Catenuloplanes niger: one gene and its partner. The main gene of each other region encodes a partner of the protein of the gene in region 2 in a complex. Links are inferred from orthologs where the notes say so. Each region holds a gene or a part of one and is shown on either strand. Other genes may lie near its edges. The genes, in order: smc and J2S44_RS31995.

Region 1 (11,567 bases), 1.6 Mb from region 2 along the record:
TCGCGGTCACCTGGGCCTGCGGCGCCGCGGCCTCGGTCGCGCTGTTCCAGCTCGGTTCGCGCCTCTACGACCGCCGCACCGGGTATGTGCTCACCGTCCTGGTGATCGCGCAGCCGATGTCCGTGGTGCTGAACATGGGCTACTCCGAGGGCCTGTTCCTGGCGCTCGCGGCCGGCGCGCTGCTGGCCGCGCACCGCCGGTCGTGGGTGTGGATGGGCGTGCTGGGCCTGGCCGGCGCGCTGGCCAGGCCGACCGGCTTCGCGCTGACGGTGGCGCTCGGCGTCGCGGCGCTGCTGGCCTGGCGCACCGAGGACCGCCGGGGCCGGATCACCGCGCTCGGCGCGGCCGCGGTCGCGATGGCCGGCACCCCGGCGTACCTGCTGTGGGCCGGTCACCGGATCGGCGACTGGGACGCCTGGTTCCGGGTGCAGACCGCCGGTTGGGGCTCCACGTTCGACTTCGGCCGCAGCACGCTCTCGTTCCTGGACAGCACGCTGCGCACCGGCAACGGCTGGGTGCAGGTCAGCGTGGCCTGGATCCTGATCGGCGCGGTCCTGCTCGCGGTCACGGCCGTGCTGCACCGGCCGTGGTGGCCGCTGGTCGCCTACGGCCTGGTCACGCTCGTGCTGGTCGTCGGGCAGGGCGGGTACTACCATTCCAAGCCGCGCCTGCTCGTACCGGTGCTGCTGATCATGTTGCCGCTCGCGACCGCGCTGGGCCGGGCCCGCTGGCGCACGATCGTCCCCGCGCTCGCCGGCTACGCCGCGTTCGGCCTCTGGTACGGCGCCTATCTCGTCACCGTCTGGCCCTACACGATCTGAGGAACCACGTGCCCGAACTTCCCGAGGTCGAGACCGTCCGCACGGGTCTGACCCCCTGGGTCGTCGGCCGCCGCCTGCACACGGTCGAGGTCCGCCATCCGCGCGCGATCCGCCGGCACGTGCCCGGCGCCACCCACTTCGCCGACGTGCTGGCCGGCCGCACGATCACCGACGTCCGCCGGCGCGGCAAGTACCTGTGGCTGCCGCTCGACTCCGGCGACGCGATCATCGGCCACCTCGGCATGTCCGGCCAGCTGCTGATCCAGCCCGGCGAGGCGCCGGACGAGACGCACCTGCGGGTCCGCTTCGGCTTCGACGACGACGGCCCCGAGCTGCGCTTCATCGACCAGCGCACGTTCGGTGGCCTGTCCGTCTCCAGTGGTGGCGCCGAACTGCCGTCGGAGATCGCGCACATCGCCCGCGACCCGCTGGACCCGCTCTTCGACGACCGCGAGTTCGCCGCGCGTCTGCGCCGCCGGCGCACCGAGATCAAGCGCGCGCTGCTCGACCAGTCGCTGATCTCCGGCGTCGGCAACATCTACGCCGACGAGGCGCTCTGGCGTGCGAAGCTGCACGGCGCCCGCCCCACCGACGCGCTCACCGGGCCGGCCGTCGCCCGCCTGCTCGGCCACGTCCGCGACGTCCTGTCCGCCGCGATCAAGGAGGGCGGCACCAGCTTCGACGCGCTCTACGTCAACGTCAACGGCGAGTCCGGCTACTTCGACCGCGCGCTCAACGTCTACGGCCAGGAGGGCCTGCCCTGCGCCCGCTGCGGCACCGCCGTCCGCCGCGAGTCCTTCATGAACCGGTCCAGCTTCAGCTGCCCGCGCTGCCAGCCCAGACCCCGATAAAAGCCGATGTTCCCGCTTCCGGCGCGGGCACGTTCCGAGTGCTCCCGCGGGCACCGGTCGGCCGCGGGCGGCCTCCCTGCAAGATCCGCTGTGGCGTACCGATCGGGGTGTCCCGCACGTCGTCCTGACGACGTGCGGGACACCCCGATCGTGGGACGCGCCGCCGTCAGCTGCCGGCGCCGAACATCTGGGTCCAGATCGGCGTGTTGCCGTCGTAGGCGAGGCCGACCCCGGTCTCCTTGGCATCGCAGTTGAGGATGTTCTTGCGGTGGCCGTCGCTGTTCATCCACGACTCCATGACCTGCTCGGCGGTCTGCTGGCCCTTCGCGATGTTCTCGCCGATCGCGTTCTGGTAGCCGGCGGCCTTGGACCGGTCCCACGGCGACCGCCCGTCCGCGCTGGTGTGGTTGAAGTAGTTCTGGTCCGCCATGTCCTGGCTGTGACCGCGCGCCGCGGTGCGCAGCTTCTCGTTGTTCGTGACCGCGCCGCAGCCGGCCTCCGCGCGCCGCGCGTTCACGATCTTGGTGACCGCGTTCTCCAGCGACGTGATCCCGTCGGTGGCACCGCCACCACCCGAGTTCCCGCTGTCGCCGCCGCTGTCGCCACCGCTGTCGCCGCCACTCCCGGCGTCGCCGCTCCCACCGTCGTCGTCGCCGTCCTGCTCCGGCTCGGTCTCCTCGGGCGGCGCGGGCGCGGCCGGTGCGCTGGCCTTCGGCGCGGCGGACGGCGACGGGCTCGGCGACGGCGAGGCCGGGTTCGCACCGAACATCGCCTCGCCGCTGATCTCTCCCGCGGGACGGTCGGCCCCGCGCGCCGCGGCCGGGTCGGCGGCGACGTCGTCACGGTTCGCGCTCGCGGCGTCGACCGTGCCGTCCGCGGACCCGCCGGACACGTTCGGCGGCAGCATGTAGGCTGCCAGCCCGAAGATCGCCAGGACGGCCGCGACCAGAGCCACCAGCCCCGCGGTGCCGCCGGGCAGCCGGCGCGCCTTCCGGACCTTCTTCGCCTTGTGCCGCCCACCGGAGGTGATCTCCTCGGCCCGGGGCAGCTCTCGCTGGCTCGTCGCTCGCTCGGCTCGCCGTGACACGGGGTGAACGCCTCCACAGACGGAAGAACCGCCTGCTCACGCAGAGCGGTCGATGAATGCAGCTTGCCGATCGAACGTAAACGGGTGACCAGCACACTTCCAACAGACCTAAGGAAGACCTAGGGAAGACCTAAGAACCGTCGGACCGTCCGCAAAATGCTAATTACCGGGCGTGATCGACGTGGCGCGGGACACGCCGCGCTTGACTCTTTTGGCGGCTCGGCGGACTATGGAGGTGTCGCCAGTCGCGCCCGATCACGCCGTGTGTGCCCATGAGCGTGGAGTCGCGATTTGCTGGGCGCGCGTTGGCCGGCCTTTCCGGCAGCGCATTATGAGGAGACAGAAATGGCGAAGGCCCTCTACGGCCACGTCGGCATGGCGCAAGACCGGCGCCTCGTCGACGAGGTCACCCGTCTGCGTGCCACGGTGCAGGCACTGGAGTTCGAGATCACGCGGTTGCGTGCCGACAACGATCGGCTCGCCGCTGCCGCCGCCGAGGCGGACGATCTGCTGAGTCTGCGCGAACCGGCGCTGACCTGATTCCGGGGCGTCGGCCCGCCGGCGCCCACAGCAGTGCACTGCCCCCGATCGGGTACGCCCGAATGAAACAACAGAATCCCTGAGCGCGCCGACACACACTCAACGTGGCGGCGCGCAGCCCTTTGTCCGGGCCGTTTCAGCGGCTAGCGTGGGACGTTCCCGGGAGCCTGGCCTGCTCGTTGACCACTCGGGGCAGCGGCGGGGACGAGGGCGCCGCGTGATGCTCGTCTACCGCGGGTTACCCTGCGGAATCGCTTGCCCGCCGGCCTCCCTGCGGCGGGGCGCCGGGGTGAGGATACGGATTCGTGCATCTCAAGAGCCTGACGGTGAAGGGCTTCAAGTCCTTCGCCAGCGCCACCACCATGCGCCTGGAGCCCGGCATCACCTGTGTGGTGGGCCCGAACGGCTCCGGCAAGTCGAACGTCGTGGACGCGATCGCCTGGGTGCTCGGCGAGCAGGGCGCGAAGGCGCTGCGCGGCGGCAAGATGGAAGACGTGATCTTCGCCGGCACGGCCGGCCGCGCGCCGCTCGGTCGCGCCGAGGTCACGCTCACCATCGACAACACCGACGGCGCGCTGCCGATCGACTACACCGAGGTCTCGATCACCCGCCGGATGTTCCGGTCCGGCGAGAGCGAATACGAGATCAACGGCAACGGCTGCCGGCTGCTCGACATCCAGGAGCTGCTCTCCGACTCCGGCATCGGCCGCGAGATGCACATCATCGTCGGCCAGGGCCGGCTGGACAGCATGCTGCACGCGAAGCCGGAGGACCGCCGCTCGTTCATCGAGGAGGCGGCCGGTGTCCTCAAGCACCGCAAGCGGAAAGAGAAGGCGATCCGCAAGCTGGACGCCATGCAGGTCAACCTGAACCGGCTGACCGACCTGACCGCTGAGCTGCGCCGCCAGCTCAAACCGCTCGGCCGCCAGGCCGAGGTGGCCCGCCGCGCCGCCGGCATCCAGTCCGACCTGCGCGACGCCCGCCTCCGGCTGCTCGCGGACGACCTCACCACGCTGCGCACCACGCTGGAGAAGGAGATCGCGGACGAGGCCGCGCTCCGCACCCGCCGCGGTGAGCTGGAGAAGGAGAACGAGATCGCCCAGCGGCGGCTCGCCACGCTGGAGGCCGCGCACGCGGAGGACGCGCCACTGCTCGCGGCCGCGCAGGACGCCTGGTACAAGCTGTCCGCGTTGCAGGAACGCTTCCGTTCCACCGAGCAGCTGGCCGGCGAGCGGCTGCGGCACCTGTCCGCGCCCGGCGAGGAGGAGCGGCCCGGCCGCGACCCGGACATGCTGGAGGCGCAGGCCGAGGAGGTCCGGGCGCAGGAGGAGGAACTCCGCGAGGCGCTGGAGGAGGACAAGGCCCGGCTGGCCGAGGCGATCGAGGCCCGGCAGGACATGGAGCGCCAGCTCGCGGACGCGGAGCGGGCACTGCGCACCGCCGCGAAGGCGATCGCGGACCGCCGGGAGGGCCTGGCGAAGCTGACCGGCCAGGTCAACGCGGCCCAGGCCCGGTCGTCCACCGCGCAGGAGGAGATCTCCCGGCTGGTCACCGCGCACACCGACGCGGCCGAGCGGGCCGAGCGGGCCCAGGCCGCGGTGGACGCGGTCTCCGCCGAGTCGACCGAGGCCGACCGGGACAACGCGGATCTCGACGCCCGGCACGCCGAGGCGGTCGCCGCGCACGACGCCGCGTCCGCCGTGGTCCGCCAGCTCTCCGAGGCCGAGCGCAAGGCGGAGAAGGACGCGGCCAGCTGGAAGGCGCGCGAGGAGGCCCTCGCGATGGGCCTCAAGCGCAAGGACGGCGCCGGCGCGCTGCTGGCCAAGGCCGGGCAGGTCCCGGGCCTGCTGGGCAGCCTGGCCGGCATGCTGAGCGTGCGCCCCGGGCACGAGGCCGCGCTCGCCGCCGCGCTCGGCGTGCTGGCCGACGCGGTCGCGGTGACCGGCGTGGACGAGGCCGTGGAGGCGATGCGCACGCTCAAGATCTCCGACGCCGGCCGGGCCGCGATGCTGGTCGCGGGCGAGGCCGGCCCCGGCGACCTGGGCTCGCTCGACGCGCTGCGGCCCGCGCTACCGGACGGCGCGCTCTGGGCCCCCGACCTGATCACCTGCGCCGAGCAGGTCCGTCCCGCGGTCCACCGGGCGCTGCGCGACGTGGTCTTCGTGCCCGACCTGGAGTCCGCGGCCCGGATCGCGGCGAGCAATTCGGAGCTGCGCGCGGTCACGCCGGAGGGCGACGTGCTCGGCGCGTTCGCCGCGGCCGGCGGCTCCGGCAAGGCGGTCAGCTACATCGAGGTGCAGGCCGCGGTCGACGAGGCGAAGGCGAACCGGGAAGCGGCCGAGGAGACCATCGCGGGGCTGAAGTCGGAGCTGGCCGAGGCGCGCGAGGAGGTGGCCGCGCGCAAGGAAGAGGTGCAGGTCGCGGCCGCGGCCAAGCGCGAGGCGGAGAGCCAGCGCAACGCGGCCGCCCGCCGGCTCGCCGAGCTGGGCGCCGCCGCGCGCTCCGCCAAGGCCGAGACCGACCGGCTCGCCGCCTCCCGCGCCAAGGCCGAGCAGGCCCGCGAGCAGGACCTGATGCGCCTGGAGGAGCTGGAGGAACGGCTGCGCGTCGCGGAGGAGATGCCGCTGGACGAGGAGCCCTCCACGGATGAGCGGGACATACTGGCCGCGAGTGTGCCGCAGGCCCGGCAGAACGAGATGGAGGTGCGGCTCGCCGTCCGTACCGCCGAGGAACGGGTCTCGTCCATCTCCGGCCGGGCCGACTCGCTGCTCCGGCAGGCGAACGCGGAACGCCAGGCCAGGGAACGCGCCGCGGCGCGCAAGGCGGCCCGCGCCCGTGGTGCGGCCATCGCCCGCGCGGTGGTGACCGGCGCGGGTGCGGCGCTCACCCGGATCGTCGCGTCGCTGGAGACGGCCGCGCGGAGCCGCGACGAGATCGCCGCCACCCGGTCCGCGCGCGAGGCCGAGCTCTCCGAGGTCCGTTCGGTCGCCAAGCAGCTCGCCGGCGAGCTGGAGCGGCTGACCAGCGAGGTGCACCGGGACGAGGTGGCCCGCGCGGAGCAGCGGCTGCGCCTGGAGCAGCTGGAGGCGAAGGCGGCCGAGGACTTCTCGCTCGACGTCGAGACGCTGACCAGCGAGTACGGTCCGCAGAACCCGGTGCCGCCGAGCCAGGCCGACGTCGCCGCCGCGGAGCGGGACGGCAAGCCGGTCCCGGAGCCGGCGCCGTTCCACCGGCCGACGCAGGAGAAGCGCGCGGCCAAGGCGGAACGTGACCTGACGCTGCTCGGCAAGGTCAACCCGCTGGCGCTGGAGGAGTTCGCGGCGCTGGAGGAGCGGTTCAAGTTCCTCTCCGACCAGCTCGAGGACCTCAAGGCGACCCGCAAGGACCTGCTCACCGTGGTCAAGGACGTGGACGACCGGATCCTGGAGGTCTTCACGTCCGCGTTCGAGGACACCGCGCGCGAGTTCGAGCACGTGTTCCAGGTGCTCTTCCCGGGCGGCGAGGGCCGGCTGATCCTGACCGACCCGGAGGACATGCTCACCACCGGCGTCGAGGTCGAGGCGCGCCCGCCCGGCAAGAAGATCAAGCGGCTGTCGCTGCTGTCCGGCGGCGAGCGCTCGCTCACCGCCGTGGCCATGCTCTGCGCGATCTTCCGGGCCCGCCCCAGCCCGTTCTACATCATGGACGAGGTCGAGGCCGCGCTGGACGACGTGAACCTCGGCCGTCTGATCACGCTGTTCGAGCAGCTCCGGGAGCGTTCGCAGCTGATCATCATCACCCACCAGAAGCGGACCATGGAGGTCGCGGACGCGCTCTACGGCATCACCATGCGCGCCGGCGTCACCGAGGTCATCAGCCAGAAGCTCGTCAAGGAGAATGCGGATGCGTAGGCAGCGGGCACGTGCCCTGCTCGTCGACCTGGACGGCGTGCTCCGGCACGTACCGGACATCAAGCTCCAGGAGATCGAGCAACGGTACGGGATGGAGCCCGGCCGGCTCCTGGACACCGCGACCGTGTGGGGCCGCATGCAGCCCGCGCTGGTCGGCGAGGTGTCGCACGCCCAGTGGATGTCCGTCGTCGCGGACGAGCTGACGTTCGCGGCCGGCGGCCCCGAGCGGGCGCGCGCGGCCGTCCACGAATGGCAGGCCGAGCGCGGCGTCGTCGACCAGAGCATGCTGGCGTTCCTGCGCGACGTGCGGGCCGCCGGGCTGCCGGTCGGCATAGCCACGAACGGCACCGACGCGCTCCCCGCCGACCTGGACGCGCTGGGCCTGACCGGCGAGGTCGACGTGGTGGTCAACTCGTCCGTGGTCGGCGTGCACAAGCCGGCCAAGGGGTTCTTCGTCGCGGCCTGCCAGGCCCTCCAGCTGCCACCGTCGCTGGTGTTCTTCATCGACGCCGACGACCGCGCGGTCCGCGGCGCCCGCGCCGCCGGCCTCTCCGCACTCCGCTGGAGCGGCCCGGACGATCTCCGCTACGTCCGGGCCGCCCTCGACCTCTAGGGCCGGTCCCCGGTCAGTCGCCGGTCACGCCGTCGATGCGCTCGCGCAGGAAGTCGGCGTGGCCGTTGTGCCGGGCGTACTCCTCGATCATGTGCACGTAGATCCAGCGCAGGTTGCGCTCGGTCCCGTCCGTGGGGTGCCGGTAGATGTGGTCGAGCGGGACGCCCTTGACGGCTGCCCGCGCCTCCTCCGTCTCCGCGACGAAGGTGGCGAGGTCCCGCTCCGCGTCCGCGTCCGCGACGTTCTCGAAGTCGCCGTCGCGCTGGTCCGGCGTGCAGTAGATGTCGTCGAGATCCGGTGCCACCCCGGTGAAGACGCGGAACCACCACCGCTCCACCTCGGCCATGTGCCGCACCAGGCCGAGCAGCGTGAGGATCGACGGCTCCACACTCGCGGTTCTCAACTGCTCCACGGTCAGCCCCGCGCACTTGGTGAGCAACGTCTGCCGGTGCCAGTCCAGCCAGCCCTCCAGCATCTCCCGCTCCGGTGCGACAAAGGGCTCCGAGGCGCGCGCGATGGCCGGCGCGGTCCAATCGATCGTCATGGGCCCGATTCTGCCCGACCCGCTCCCGCGGGTCGCCGGATCCCGCGTGCGGCGGCGTTCGCGTGCTCGCCCCCGCGCCACCGGTGCGGCCCCGGATCATTGACCGATGCGAAAAGGAGATCGTTTCGGCCGTTCGACCGCGCTTTCGCATCGGTCAATGATCTTTACCGGTCTTTACGCTGGCGAGCGGCGATCACGAATGGCCGGCGGGCACCTTTATGGGTAAATATGCGGCGTGCGGCAGCCAGCGCGTGGTGGGACGACTCGACGGGCCGGCCGTGGTCGGCCGACCCGTCGAGTGGTGCCTACGTGGCCGAGATGGTGTTGGTCGCGACCAGGGCGAGGACGATCGTGCCGAGCACGATGCGGTAGACGATGAAGACCGTGTAGCTGTGCTTGGCGACGAACTTGAGCAGCCAGTTGACCGCGAAGTACGCCACGATGAAGCTGACCACGGTCGCGACCAGCGTGTTGACCCAGCCGACGCCGTTGGAGATGTTCTCGAACTCGGTGACGACCTGCAGCAGCGTGGCCGCGGTCAGCGCCGGGATGGACAGGAAGAACGACAGCCGGGTGACCGTGACGCGGTCGAGGTCGCGGAGCAGACCGGCGGACATGGTGGCGCCGGAGCGGGAGACGCCGGGGATCAGCGCGAGACACTGGGTGACGCCGATGATCAGCGTGTCCTTCCAGGTCACGTCGGCCTCGTGGCGGGTCTGGGTGGCCGCGCGGTCGGCGAACCACATGACGAAGCTCCAGACGATCAGCGCGGTGCCGACGAACCAGAGGCTGCGCAGCGTGGTCTCGATCTGGTCCTTGAAGAGCAGACCGATGATCGCGATCGGGACCGAGCCGAGGATGACCGCCCAGCTGAACCGGTAGTCGGGGGTGCCGCGGTTCTCCGCCTTGAACAGGCCCAGGAACCAGGCCTTGATGATCCGGAGGATGTCGCCGCGCAGGTAGAGCAGCGTGGCCAGCACCGCGCCGGACTGGATGATCGCGGTGAACGCGGTGATGTCCGGTGCGTCGATCTGGTAACCGAGCAGCTTCTCCAGGATCGTGAGGTGACCCGTGCTGGAGACCGGCAGGAACTCGGTGAAGCCTTCGACGGCGCCGAGCAGCACCGCTTCGAGGATGTTCACGGACTGGCTCTTCCCTCCACCGGCGCGCGTGCCGGCCGTTCAGCGGAATGACAACTGCGGGGGGTGACGAGCGATCAAGATAGCGCGTGCGCGTCGGCCGGCTTGAGGTGCAGGGTGACCCGCGCACCGCCGAGCTGCCCACGGTCGATGTGGACGCCGCCGCCGAGCTCGGTGGCGACCCGGTGGACGATCGACAGGCCGAGCCCGGTGGAGCCGCCGCCGCTGTGGCCGCGCTGGAGAGCCGCGCGCGGGTCGCGGATGCCGGGGCCGGCGTCGGACACGGTGAGCGCGTCGTCCGAGACCGTGACCAGGAACGGAGTGCCCTGCGGGGTGTGTTCGAAGACGTTGCCGATGAGCGCGTCGACCACGCCGATCAGGTCCTCCTCGGGCACGCTGACCCAGACCGGCCGGTCCGCGCCGACGACCTGCCAGGGGCGGCCGTGGTCATCCGCGAGCACGGCCCAGAAGGACAGCCGGTCGGCGAGCACCTCGACCAGATCGGTCTGCGCGTCGGTACGCTCCGTGACCGGCCGCCGCGCGCCGCTGATGATCTCGTCGATCTCGTGTTGGAGATCCGACACCGCCTGCCGTACGCGGTCCGCGACCGGGCCGGGCGGGATGCGGTCCGCGTCCAGGCGCAGCGCGGTCAGCGGCGTGTGCAGCCGGTGCGACAGGTCGGACGCGAGCTCCCGCTCCTTGTCGATGAACCGGATCATGCGGTCGGCCATGGTGTTGAACGCGGTCGCGGCCTCGCGCAGCTCCGGCGGGCCGGCCGGGGTGACGCGCACGGAGAGGTCCTTGGCGCCGAACGCGCGGGCCGCGCCGGCCAGTGAGCGGGCGGCGCGGACCAGCCGGACGCCGATCCGGTCCGCGACGAACACCGAGCCGGCCACCAGGACGAGCGACATCCCGGCCATCGCGGCCCAGGCCACGTCGACGCCGCGGCGCAGGTCGGCGTCCGGCACGAAGACCTCGATCACGGCGGTACGGTTCCCGTCGATCGCGGTCGCCTGCAGGTAGACCTGGCCGCCGGGCACGACCGCGGTGGTCGCCTGCCGGCGCGACTCCACCAGCTCCACGTCGCCGGCGTCGGCCACGCTGGTGCCCATCGGCGGCGCGCCGGGCAGGTGCACGGCCAGCCGGTTGTCGGCCCCGGCGGCGGTCGCGGCCATGGCGCGGGTGAGCACGTCCGGATCGTCCGTCACGGTCAGCGCCGCGACCATGCCGACCGCCTGCTGGCGCGCGTCCGCGAGCGCGCGGTCCTCGGCGATCTCCATGACGACCAGGGCCAGCGGTACGACGAACGACAGCGCCACCATCGACGTCACGGCCAGCGCCAGCCGGGCGAGTGCGGCCCTCAACTGTGATCGGCCAGCATGATGCCGACGCCGCGGACGGCGTGCAGCAGGCGGGGCTGGGCGGCGGTCTCACCGAGCTTTCGGCGCAGCCACGAGATGTGCACGTCGAGCGTCTTCTCGAAGCCGGCGTACGGCGCGCGCCACACCTCGGTCACCAGTTCCTTGCGGGTGACCACCTGTCCGGCGCGGCCGGCGAGGTAGGCGAGCAGCTCGTACTCCTTTCGGGTGAGTTTCAGGACCTCGCCGTCGAGCGTGATGGTTCGGCGGGACGGGTCGACGCACAGTCCACCCACCCGGACCGGCTCCGAGCTGCGCTCCGGCGCGGCCGGACGGCCCCGGCGCAGCACCGCGGTGACCCGGGCGGCCAGGTGCGCGGTGGAGAACGGCTTCACCACGTAGTCGTCCGCACCCGCGTTGAGCAGGCGGATGATGTCCAGCTCACCGCGCCGTCCGGTGGCGACGATGACCGGCACGTCGCAGATCGTACGCAGCATGCGCAACGCGTCCGCGCCGTCGATGTCGGGCAGGCCGAGGTCGAGAATGACCAGGTCAGGTTGATTGTGGGTGATCTCCTGCAGCGCCTCCATGGCACTGCCGACCGCGCGGACGGCGTGTCCGAGGTCGGTCAGCGTATGCGCGATGGCGCCGCGCACCGTGGGGTCGTCGTCGACGAGCAGGACGAGGGGCATGGCAGCACGCTATCCCGAGTTGGCACTATGAG
Region 2 (10,263 bases):
CGGCCGGCCGGTTCGACGGGCACGCGGCCACGACCGCGGACGGCCGCCCGGACGGGCTCGCGGACGCGATCGCGCGACCGGCGGACGCGGACCGGGAGGCGCGGGCCCAGGGCCGCACCTCGGAGTGGTTCTTCTCGATCCTGACCGCCACCCAGATCGCGCTGTACGCGCTGCTGGTGCCGTTGCTGCGGCGCACCTGGGCGCACAGCGGGCCGCCCGGCCCGCCGCTGCCGCCGCGCTGGCTGATGGACGGGGCGGAGCTGGCGCTGATCGCGGCCGCGCTGGTCACGCCGGCCGCGCTGGTCGCGGACCTGGTGCCGTGGTGGCGGGCGAGCCGGCCGTCGCTGGTGTTCGCGGCCGTGACGGTGGCGCTGACGCTGGCCGGCACGCTCGCGGTGCGGCTGGCCCGCCCGTACCGGTCGACGCTGTGGCCGCTCGGCACGGTCGCCGCGATCTCCGCCGTGGTGGTCGTCGCGGACGTGCTCTCCGGGTCGACGCTGCAGCTCAACGGCGTGGCCGGCTACTCCACGCTGGCCGGCGGCCGGTACGCCGGGATCGGCACGGTCGGGCTCGGCCTGCTCACCGCCGGCATCCTGCTCGCGGCCGCCGCGCTCGGGCAGATGATGCGGCACCTCCGTCCGCTGATCATGGTGGTGCTCGGCGGCGCGGCCGTGATGGTGGTCGGCAGCCCGTTCCTGGGCGCGCACGCGGTCGGCGCGGTCGCGCTGACCGCCGGCGTCTGCGTGGCGACCGCGCTCTCCACCGGCGGCTGGATCGGCTTCGGCCGGATCGCGGCCACCTCCGCGGCCGGCCTGGTGGTGACGTTCGGCTTCGCGCTGCTGGACGTGCGCCGCCCGGAGGCGGAGCGCGGCAGCCTCGGCCGGATCCTGGCCGCGCTGGTGGACGGCACCAGCGGCATCGCGGTGCAGCGCGCCACCGGGTCGAACGTGGTGGCCCTGGTCAGCCCGCTGACGTTGCTGGTGCTGACCGTGGCCGTGCTGGTCTGGTTCGTGCTGCTGCGGCCGTGGGGCGGTCTCAAGCGCCTGTTCGGGCTCAAACCGGCGGTCCGGGCCGCGCTGGCCGGCACCGCGGTCACCACGCTGGCGGCGGGGGTGCTGGGCGGGTCGGCGCTGCACGTCGCGGGCGCGGCCGCCGCGGTGGCGGGCCCGTTGGCCGCGCTCACCGCGCTGCGCGTGCTCGACCACGCGGCGATCCGGACCCGGCCGCCGATGGCAGCGATGACCGAACCCCCGAACCGGGCCGAGGGTACGGGCGGGGACAGCGCGACCGGCACCACGAGCAATGCGTCCCCGAGCGGCGGGACCGGTGCGGCGGAGCCCGGTGGTGACCCGCCCGGCGCCCCTGCCGGGAGTCCCGGGAACGCGCCCGGTGCCGGTGTCGCTCCCGGCGACGGTGTCGTTCCCCGCGACGGCGACGGCGACGGCGACGCGACCGGCCCGGCGATCATCGACCGCGATGTGGCCGCCGGAACCCAACGGGACGGCGACGTCACGATCGGTGACGACGTGGCCGTGAGTAACAAATCCGACGAGAACTGACCAGCACCCGGGCGGGTGAACGCCGCCGCGCACGGGCGTACCGGCGCACGGTGTTGATCTTTAGGGGTCTGACCTGCGGAAGTGTTCCGAGCTGCGGATCGACGTGAAGCGATCATGGTGGCCGGGCCGGGGGGTCGCCCGCGGATGGTGTTACCGTGGAATCCCGTGGATCGCGTGATCACGACAGCCGTGTCAACGTCCGCTGACAGTTCGGTCAGCGGGGGTGAGATCGGGCTCGAGGGCGTCGCGCCGGTTCGTATTGGCAGCCAGACGACCACGGGAGCAGGCCTTGAGCCCTTCGACTCAGACCAGGCACATCTTTGTCACGGGGGGCGTCGCCTCCTCACTCGGTAAGGGACTCACCGCTTCCAGCCTGGGCAACCTTCTGACCGCGCGCGGCCTGCGGGTCGTGATGCAGAAGCTGGACCCCTACCTCAACGTCGACCCGGGCACGATGAACCCGTTCCAGCACGGCGAGGTCTTCGTGACCGAGGACGGCGCGGAGACGGACCTCGACATCGGTCACTACGAGCGGTTTCTCGACCGGCCGCTGTCCGCGAAGGCGAACGTCACCACCGGCCAGGTCTACTCCGCGGTGATCGCCAAGGAGCGGCGCGGGGAGTACCTCGGCGACACCGTGCAGGTCATCCCGCACGTGACGAACGAGATCAAGGAGCGCATCTTCGCGATGGCCGACCCGGACGAGGACGGCCGCGTGCCGGACGTCGTCATCACCGAGGTCGGTGGCACGGTCGGTGACATGGAGTCGCTGCCGTTCCTGGAGGCGATCCGCCAGGTGCGCCACGAGATCGGCCGGGACCGGTGCTTCTACCTGCACGTCTCGCTGATCCCGTACCTCGCGCCGAGCGGTGAGCTGAAGACCAAGCCGACCCAGCACTCGGTGGCGGCGCTGCGCAACATCGGCATCCAGCCGGACGCGCTGGTCTGCCGCTCGGACCGGGAGATCCCGGAGAAGCTCAAGGTCAAGCTGTCGCTCTACTGCGACGTCGACCGCGAGGCCGTGGTGGCCTGCCCGGACGCGCCGAGCATCTACGACATCCCGAAGGTGCTGCACTCCGAGGGGCTGGACGCCTACGTCGTACGGCGGCTGGGCCTGTCCTTCCGGGACGTGCACTGGAAGGCGTGGGACGACCTGCTGGACCGCGTGCACCAGCCGTCCGGCGAGATCACCGTCGCGCTCGTCGGCAAGTACGTGGACCTGCCGGACGCGTACCTGTCGGTGACCGAGGCGATCCGCGCGGCCGCGTTCGGCCACCGGGTCAAGGCGAACATCCGGTGGGTGCCGAGCGACTCCTGCGAGACCCCGGCCGGTGCCGCGGCCGCGCTGGCCGGCGTGGACGGCATCGTGATCCCGGGCGGCTTCGGCGTCCGCGGCATCGAAGGCAAGATCGGGACGGCCACGTTCGCCCGGGAGAACCGGATCCCCGTGCTCGGCCTCTGCCTCGGCCTGCAGTGCATGACCATCGAGGTGGCGCGCAACCTGGCCGGCCTGGACGGGGCGAACTCGCTGGAGTTCGAGGAGACGGTCAAGCACCCGGTCATCTCCACGATGGCGGACCAGCAGGACATCGTCTCCGGCAAGGGCGACCTGGGCGGCACCATGCGGCTGGGCGCGTACCCGGCGGCGCTGACCCCGGGCTCGATCGTCGAGGAGGCGTACGGCGCGCCGGAGATCTCCGAGCGGCACCGGCACCGGTACGAGGTGAACAACGACTACCGGCCTCGCCTCGAGGCCGCGGGTCTGCGCTTCTCCGGCACCTCGCCGGACGGGCGCCTGGTCGAGTTCATCGAGCTGGACCGCGAGGTGCACCCGTTCTTCGTGGCCACCCAGGCGCACCCGGAGCTGAAGAGCCGCCCGACCCGGCCGCACCCGCTGTTCGCCGCGTTCGTGGCCGCGTCCGTGCGGTTCTCGAAGGCGGGCGAGCTGCCGCTGGAGATCGTGCCCGCCGCGGAGGAGCCGGAGACGTCCGCGCGCGGCGGCAAGCGCCGGGTCGGTGCCGCGAAGTGACCGGTTTCGCGCACGCGGTGATCAGCCGCACCGAACGGTTCAGCGGGCGGGTGTTCTCGGTCGTCACCGACCGGGTCACCATGCCCGGCGGTGGTGCGGCGGACCGGGACTACCTGCGGCACGTCGGCGCGGTCGGCGTGGTCGCGCTGGACGACCGGGGCCGGGTGGTGCTGATCAATCAGTACCGGCACGCGGTCGGCGGCCGGCTCTGGGAGCTGCCGGCCGGGCTGCGCGACGTGCAGGGGGAGGACCTCTCGATCGGCGCGCTGCGTGAGCTGGCCGAGGAGGCCGACCTGCGGGCCGGGCGGATCGACGTGCTGCTCGACCTGCACTCGTCGCCGGGCATGACGAACGAGCAGATCCGGATCTTCCTGGCCCGGGACCTGTCGCCGGTGCCGGCGTCCGAGCGGCACGACCGCGCGGACGAGGAGGCGGACATCGAGGTGCGCTGGCTGCCGCTGGACGACGCGATCGCGATGATCTTCGCCGGGGAGATCACCAACGCGGCGGCGGTCGCCGGCCTGCTCGCCGCGGCGCGTGCCCGGGACCTGAACTGGGCGCCGCTGCGCCCGACGGATACGCCGACACCCGCCTGAAACAAGATATGCCGACGGCCGACGTTTCCTTCGAAACGTCGGCCGTGGCGCGTTCTGCCTTCATGATCTAAAGTGCGCGTCGGAGAGCGGGGGTCACCGTTCGCTCGTAGACTGCGGATAAACGCGCGTGAAAGGGTCATCGACGTGAAGGTCGGCATTCCCCGCGAGGTCAAGAACAACGAGTTCCGGGTCGCGATCACGCCGGCCGGCGTGCACGAGTTCACCCGTCACGGCCACGAGGTCTTCATCGAGGCCGGCGCGGGTGCCGGCTCGTCCATCACCGACGAGGAGTACACCTCGGCCGGCGCGACGATCCTGCCGTCCGCGGACGAGGTCTGGGGCACGGCCGAGCTGGTGCTCAAGGTCAAGGAGCCGATCGCGGAGGAGTACCACCGCATGCGCGCGGGGCAGGTGCTCTTCACCTACCTGCACCTGGCCGCGTCGAAGGAGTGCACGGACGCGCTGATCGAGCGCGAGGTCACCGGCATCGCGTACGAGACGGTGGAGACGCCGGACCGGCAGCTGCCGCTGCTGGCGCCGATGTCCGAGGTGGCCGGCCGGCTCGCCCCGCAGGTCGGCGCGTACCACCTGATGCGCTCCGGCGGCGGGCGCGGCGTGCTGCTCGGCGGCGTCTCCGGCGTCTACGCGGCCAAGACCGTGGTGATCGGCGCCGGCGTCTCCGGGATGAACGCGGCCGCGATCGCGCTCGGCCTGCAGTCCGAGGTGCTGCTGCTGGACATGAACATCAACCGGCTGCGCGGCGCGGACGCGATCTACCGCGGGCACCTGCAGACCGTGGCGTCCAACGCGTACGAGGTGGAGCGCGCGGTGCTGGACGCGGACCTGGTCATCGGCGCGGTGCTGGTGCCGGGCGCGAAGGCCCCGACGCTGATCTCCAACGAGCTGGTCTCCCGGATGAAGCCGGGCAGCGTGCTGGTCGACATCTCGATCGACCAGGGCGGCTGCTTCGAGGACTCGCGGCCGACCACGCACGCGGACCCGGTCTACCGGGTGCACAACTCGATCTTCTACTGCGTGGCGAACATGCCCGGCGCGGTGCCGCACACCAGCACGTACGCGCTGACCAACGTGACGCTGCCGTACGCGCTGGCGCTGGCCGACCGGGGTTGGCGGGACGCGCTGCGCGCGGACGCGTCGCTGGCCAAGGGGCTCAACACGCACGCGGGCGAGGTCACCTACGGCCCGGTCGCGGAGGCGCACGGGATGACCGTGCGACCGCTGGCCGAGGTGCTCGCCTGAGTTCATGTCGTACCGGTCGTCTATGGTCAGCGGCGTGTTGGCGACCGACCGGGCCGTGCGCGGCTACCTCGACCACCTGACGGTCGAGCGCGCGCTCTCGGCGAACACGCTGGTGTCGTACCGGCGGGATCTCGATCGTTATCTGGAGTTCCTGGCCGGCGCGGAGATCGACACGCTCGGCGCCGTCACCGCGGGCGATCTGACCCGGCACCTGAGCGCGCTGCGGACCGGCGACGACGAGCACCCGCCGCTGTCCGCGTCGTCCGCCGCGCGCGCCATGTCCGCGGTGCGCGGCCTGCACCGGTTCGCGGTCCGCGAGGGGATCGCGGCCGACGACCCGTCCCGCGAGGTCAAGCCGCCGGTCCCGCCGCGCCGGCTGCCCAAGGCGCTGGAGGTGGACGAGGTCGAGCGGCTCCTCGCGGTCCCGGTCACGGACACGCCGCGCGGGCTGCGCGACCGGGCGCTGCTGGAGTTCCTCTACGGCACCGGCGCGCGCATCTCCGAGGCGGTCGGCGCCGCCGTCGACGACGTCGACCTGGACGACGCCACGGTGCTGCTGCGCGGTAAGGGCGGCCGGTCCCGGCTCGTCCCGATCGGCGGCTACGCGCGGGAGGCGCTCGCCGCCTACCTGGTGCAGGGCCGCCCGACGCTGGTCCAGGCCGGTCGTGGCACGCCGGCGGTGTTCTGCAACGCGCGCGGCGGGCCGCTGTCCCGGCAGAGCGCCTGGACCATCCTGCACCGCGCGGCCGAGGCGGCCGGCCTGCCGGTGGACGGCCCGCGCGCGGTCTCCCCGCACACGCTGCGCCACTCGTTCGCCACCCACCTGCTCGACGGTGGTGCCGACGTCCGGGTGGTCCAGGAGCTCCTCGGCCACGCCTCGGTCACCACCACGCAGATATACACCCTGGTCACCGTGGACCGGCTGCGCGAGATCTACGCCACCGCGCACCCTCGCGCGCTCGCCTGAACCGGACTGTATACACCGTTGCCGAGCGCGACACGCCGGGAAGGGTGGGCGGTGTGTGGGCGGGTCGTGTCGTAGAGTCGGGAATCGGCGTGGATCTCATGGAGTGCGCCGGTCGGCTGAGACGCTCACCAGGGTGTAGCGTCGGGCAGTCGTGGGAGGGGGCGCAGAGGACATGGCGGGCAGTGGTGACCGTGCCGAGGCGTGGACCTCGGTCCTCCGAGAGCAGCAGAGTTCCCTGGACATCGGCGCCGAGCTGGGGCCCGCCGATCCCGCGGCCTACACGATGCGCAAGCCGATCCCGGAACCGATGCCCACCGACCGGCACGGCCCCGCGCGGATCATCGCGATGGCGAACCAGAAGGGCGGCGTGGGCAAGACCACGACCACCATCAACCTGGGCGCCGCGCTCGCGGAGTACGGGCGGAAGGTCCTGGTCGTCGACTTCGACCCGCAGGGCGCGCTCTCCGTCGGCCTCGGGGTCAACCCGCACAATCTCGACCTCACGGTCTACAACCTCCTGATGGAGAGCGACGTCACGGCCGAGGACGTCGTGATCAAGACCGACGTGGCGGGCCTGCACCTGCTGCCGGCCAACATCGACCTGTCCGCGGCCGAGATCCAGCTGGTCAACGAGGTCGCGCGGGAGATGGCGCTGGCCCGGGTGCTGCGCACGGTCCGCAAGGAGTACGACTACATCCTGATCGACTGCCAGCCCTCGCTCGGCCTGCTCGCGATAAACGCCCTCACCGTCGCGCACGGTGTCCTGATCCCGCTGGAGTGCGAGTTCTTCAGCCTCCGCGGTGTGGCGTTGCTGCTCGACACGATCGACAAGGTCCGCGAGCGGCTCAACTTCGACCTGGAGCTGGAAGGCATCCTCGCCACCATGTACGACTCCCGCACCACGCACTGCCGCCAGGTGCTGCAGCGCGTCGTGGAGGCGTTCGGCGACAAGGTCTACCAGACCGTGATCACCAAGACCGTGAAGTTCCCGGAGTCGACCGTGGCCGGCGCGCCGATCACCTCGCTCGACCCGGCGTCCTCCGGCGCCCGCAACTACCGCCAGCTGGCCCGAGAGGTCATCGCGGCGCAGGCCGAGCGCGGGTAACGCGTGCTCTTCTCGCTCGGCCAGCCCATCTCGTTCGCCGGGTTCGTCGTCTCGTTCCTGATCGCGGTCGCGGTGCGGGCGACGGTCATGCGGCTCACCATGCGCGCGGTCGGGCTGGCGCCGCGCCGGCCGGTGCCGATCCGCTTCCACCCGCGCCGGGACTTCGACGTGTTCGGCGTGGTCGCCGCGCTGATCGGCGGGCCCGGCTGGGGCAAGGGGCTGGACGTCGACGAGGTCTCCGCGCACCGGGGCCGCGGCCGGCGCGCGCTGGTCTACGGCTCCGGCCCGCTGTCGGTCCTCCTGCTCTCCCAGGTGTTCCTGCTGATCGTGGCGCTCGGCTCCGACCGGGTGACGCTGTACGAGCCCAGCCCGGTCGACGTGCGCGGCGGCGTGGCGCTGCTCGCGACCGGCGACACCGCGGCCGGCGGCTTCACCATGCTGATCGAGTTCCTCGCCGCGATCGGCGTCGGGCTGTTCTGCTTCGCGCTGTTCGACCTGATCCCGCTGCCGCCGCTGGACGGGTGGGGCCTGCTCTGGAGCAGCCTGCGCCAGCCCGGCTCGGCGGCGCAGACCGCGCGGACGTGGCTGGTCGAGAACAACCTCGGCGTCGCGATCCTGCTGGCACTGATGTTCCTGCCGTTCAGCACGCCGCTGGTCTTCGTGGTGCTGGACGTGGTGGGTGCGCCGCTGCTGGGCGTCTGGGCCTGGTGAGCGCCCGGTGAGCGTCGATCACGTCACCGGCCAGGGTTCGGAGCCCGTCGGGGATGACAGCGTCGGCTACGGTCAGCCGGTGGCAGACGCGCCGGTCCGGGAGGACCACCGGGACACCGCCGACGACGGTACGCCGAGCGGTGGCTTCCGGGTCCGGCTGCACAACTTCGAGGGGCCGTTCGACCTGCTGCTCCAGCTGATCGGCAAGCACAAGCTGGACGTCACCGAGATCGCGCTGCACACGGTCACCGACGAGTTCATCGCGTACATCCGGGCGATGGGCGACGACTGGGACCTGGACGAGACCAGCGAGTTCCTGATCATCGCGGCCACGCTGCTGGACCTGAAGGCGGCCCGGCTGCTGCCCGCGGCCGAGGTGGAGAACGAGGAGGACCTCGCGCTCCTCGAGGCCCGCGACCTGCTCTTCGCCCGGCTGCTGCAGTACAAGGCGTACAAGGAGGCGTCCGCGGTCATCGCGGACCTGGAGCGCGACGGCGCCCGCCGCTACCCGCGCGCGGTCAGCCTGGAACCGCGCTACGCCGAGGCGCTGCCCGACCTGATCTTCGGGTTCGGGCCGGAGCGGCTGCTCAAGATAGCGATCAAGGCGTTCACGCCGAAGGTGCCGCCGACCGTGGCGGTCCACCACATCCACCAGGTGCGGGTCAGCGTGCGCGAGCACGCGGACATGGTGCAGAACATGCTGCGCCGGGTCGGGATCGCCACGTTCGACGTGCTCTGCGCGGACTGCGAGAACACCCTGGAGATGGTGGCCCGGTTCCTGGCGCTGCTGGAGCTCTACCGGGAGGGCCTGGTCGAGTTCGCGCAGCCGGAGTCGCTGGGCGTGCTGACCGTGAAGTGGACCGGCGGCGACTCCGACGTCGACCTGGAGGTCGACGACTACGAGGGCACCAAGGAAGTCGACACGGCGAAGGACGACCCGAACGCACCGGCCGCGGCCGGCGACGAGGCGCGGGAGACGGAGGGCGAGGCGTGACCACGGACGACGATCGCGGGTCGCTGGCGGATGCGGCGGCCGCGTGGGTGCCGCCCTGGGACCGCCCGAAGCCGCCGCCGGCCTCCGAGCAGGAGCCGGAGGACGGGTCCCGAGCCGAATCCGCGCCCGAGGCGGGGCCTGAGCCAGAGGCGCGAGCCGGGCATGAGGACGAGACCGAGGTCGCGCCGGAGCTCGATCTCGCGCCGGAGACCGTGGTCGAACCGGAGACCGTGGCCGGGCCGGGGACCGTGGCCGGGCCGGAGAGCGAGCCGCGGGCCGATGCGGAGCCGGCGGCCGGGCGGACGGCGGCCGGGGCGGGGACGGACACCGCGCCCGCCGGCGCCGTCGAACCCGAGGTCGCGCCGCCCGGGAGTGTCACGGTCGAGCCGTCCGGCGCGCCTGCCGTACCCGCGCAGAAAGGAAAGCCGGGGGCGAGCGGGACGGAAGCGGCTGACGGGACGACACCGCCGCCGGCCGCGCCGAAGCGGCGCCGGGCGAAGCCCAAGCCGGCGGAGCCGGAACCGGATCCGGTGTCGCTGATCGACGACGCGGAGCTGCGGGGCGCGCTGGAGGCGATCCTGCTGGTCGTGGACGAGCCGGTTGCCGAGGTGATGCTGTCCCAGGTGCTGGAGCAGCCCACCGAGCGGGTGACGCAGATGCTGTACCTGCTGTCCGGCGAGTACACCGATCGGGGGCACGGCTTCGACCTGCGCCGGGTGGCCGGTGGCTGGCGCCTGTACACCCGTCCGGAGTACGCGGCGTACGTCGAACGGTTCGTGCTGGACGGGCAGACCGCGCGGTTGACGCAGGCCGCGCTGGAGACGCTCGCGGTCGTCGCCTACAAGCAGCCGTGCAGCAGGTCACAGGTCTCCGCCATCCGCGGTGTGAACTGTGACGGCGTGATGCGTACGCTTGTCACCCGGGGGCTCGTGGAGGAGTGCGGCGCGGACGTGTCCGGCGCCTACCTCTACAAGACCACCACCCTGTTTCTCGAGAAACTCGGCATCGACTCGGTCGCGCAGCTTCCCCCGCTCGCGCCGTT

What was found.
Region 1: the proteins of J2S44_RS31995 (region 2) and smc are in contact, whole or in part, in a crystal structure (PDB 3ZGX), measured with the Bacillus subtilis proteins. The link is inferred for Catenuloplanes niger from one-to-one orthologs.

Annotation. Positions count from the first base shown.
Region 1 is NZ_JAVDYC010000001.1:5,749,573-5,761,139, forward strand. Bases 3,291-7,389 are described here. They hold smc (chromosome segregation protein SMC), read left to right. Parts: upstream 3,291-3,604; coding sequence 3,605-7,189; downstream 7,190-7,389. Other genes in these bases: J2S44_RS25600 (hypothetical protein), read left to right, coding at 3,291-3,299; J2S44_RS25610 (HAD family hydrolase), read left to right, coding at 7,182-7,389. Outside these bases: J2S44_RS25585 (putative hexosyltransferase), read left to right, coding at 1-821; mutM (bifunctional DNA-formamidopyrimidine glycosylase/DNA-(apurinic or apyrimidinic site) lyase), read left to right, coding at 830-1,672; J2S44_RS25595 (CAP domain-containing protein), read right to left, coding at 1,839-2,759; more of J2S44_RS25600, read left to right, coding at 3,105-3,290; more of J2S44_RS25610, read left to right, coding at 7,390-7,802; J2S44_RS25615 (DinB family protein), read right to left, coding at 7,816-8,340; J2S44_RS25620 (undecaprenyl-diphosphate phosphatase), read right to left, coding at 8,652-9,488; J2S44_RS25625 (HAMP domain-containing sensor histidine kinase), read right to left, coding at 9,563-10,849; J2S44_RS25630 (response regulator transcription factor), read right to left, coding at 10,846-11,535. UniProt on the Bacillus subtilis protein: Required for chromosome condensation and partitioning.
Region 2 is NZ_JAVDYC010000001.1:7,322,487-7,332,749, forward strand. What follows is about bases 7,469-10,263. They hold J2S44_RS31995 (segregation and condensation protein A), read left to right. Parts: upstream 7,469-8,306; coding sequence 8,307-9,221; downstream 9,222-10,263. Other genes in these bases: J2S44_RS31985 (ParA family protein), read left to right, coding at 7,469-7,516; J2S44_RS31990 (M50 family metallopeptidase), read left to right, coding at 7,520-8,227; scpB (SMC-Scp complex subunit ScpB), read left to right, coding at 9,218-10,263. Also shown: J2S44_RS31960 (hypothetical protein), read left to right, coding at 1-1,559; pyrG (CTP synthase), read left to right, coding at 1,849-3,588; J2S44_RS31970 (NUDIX domain-containing protein), read left to right, coding at 3,585-4,184; ald (alanine dehydrogenase), read left to right, coding at 4,329-5,444; site-specific tyrosine recombinase XerD, read left to right, coding at 5,479-6,411; more of J2S44_RS31985, read left to right, coding at 6,584-7,468. UniProt on the Bacillus subtilis protein: Participates in chromosomal partition during cell division. May act via the formation of a condensin-like complex containing Smc and ScpB that pull DNA away from mid-cell into both cell halves.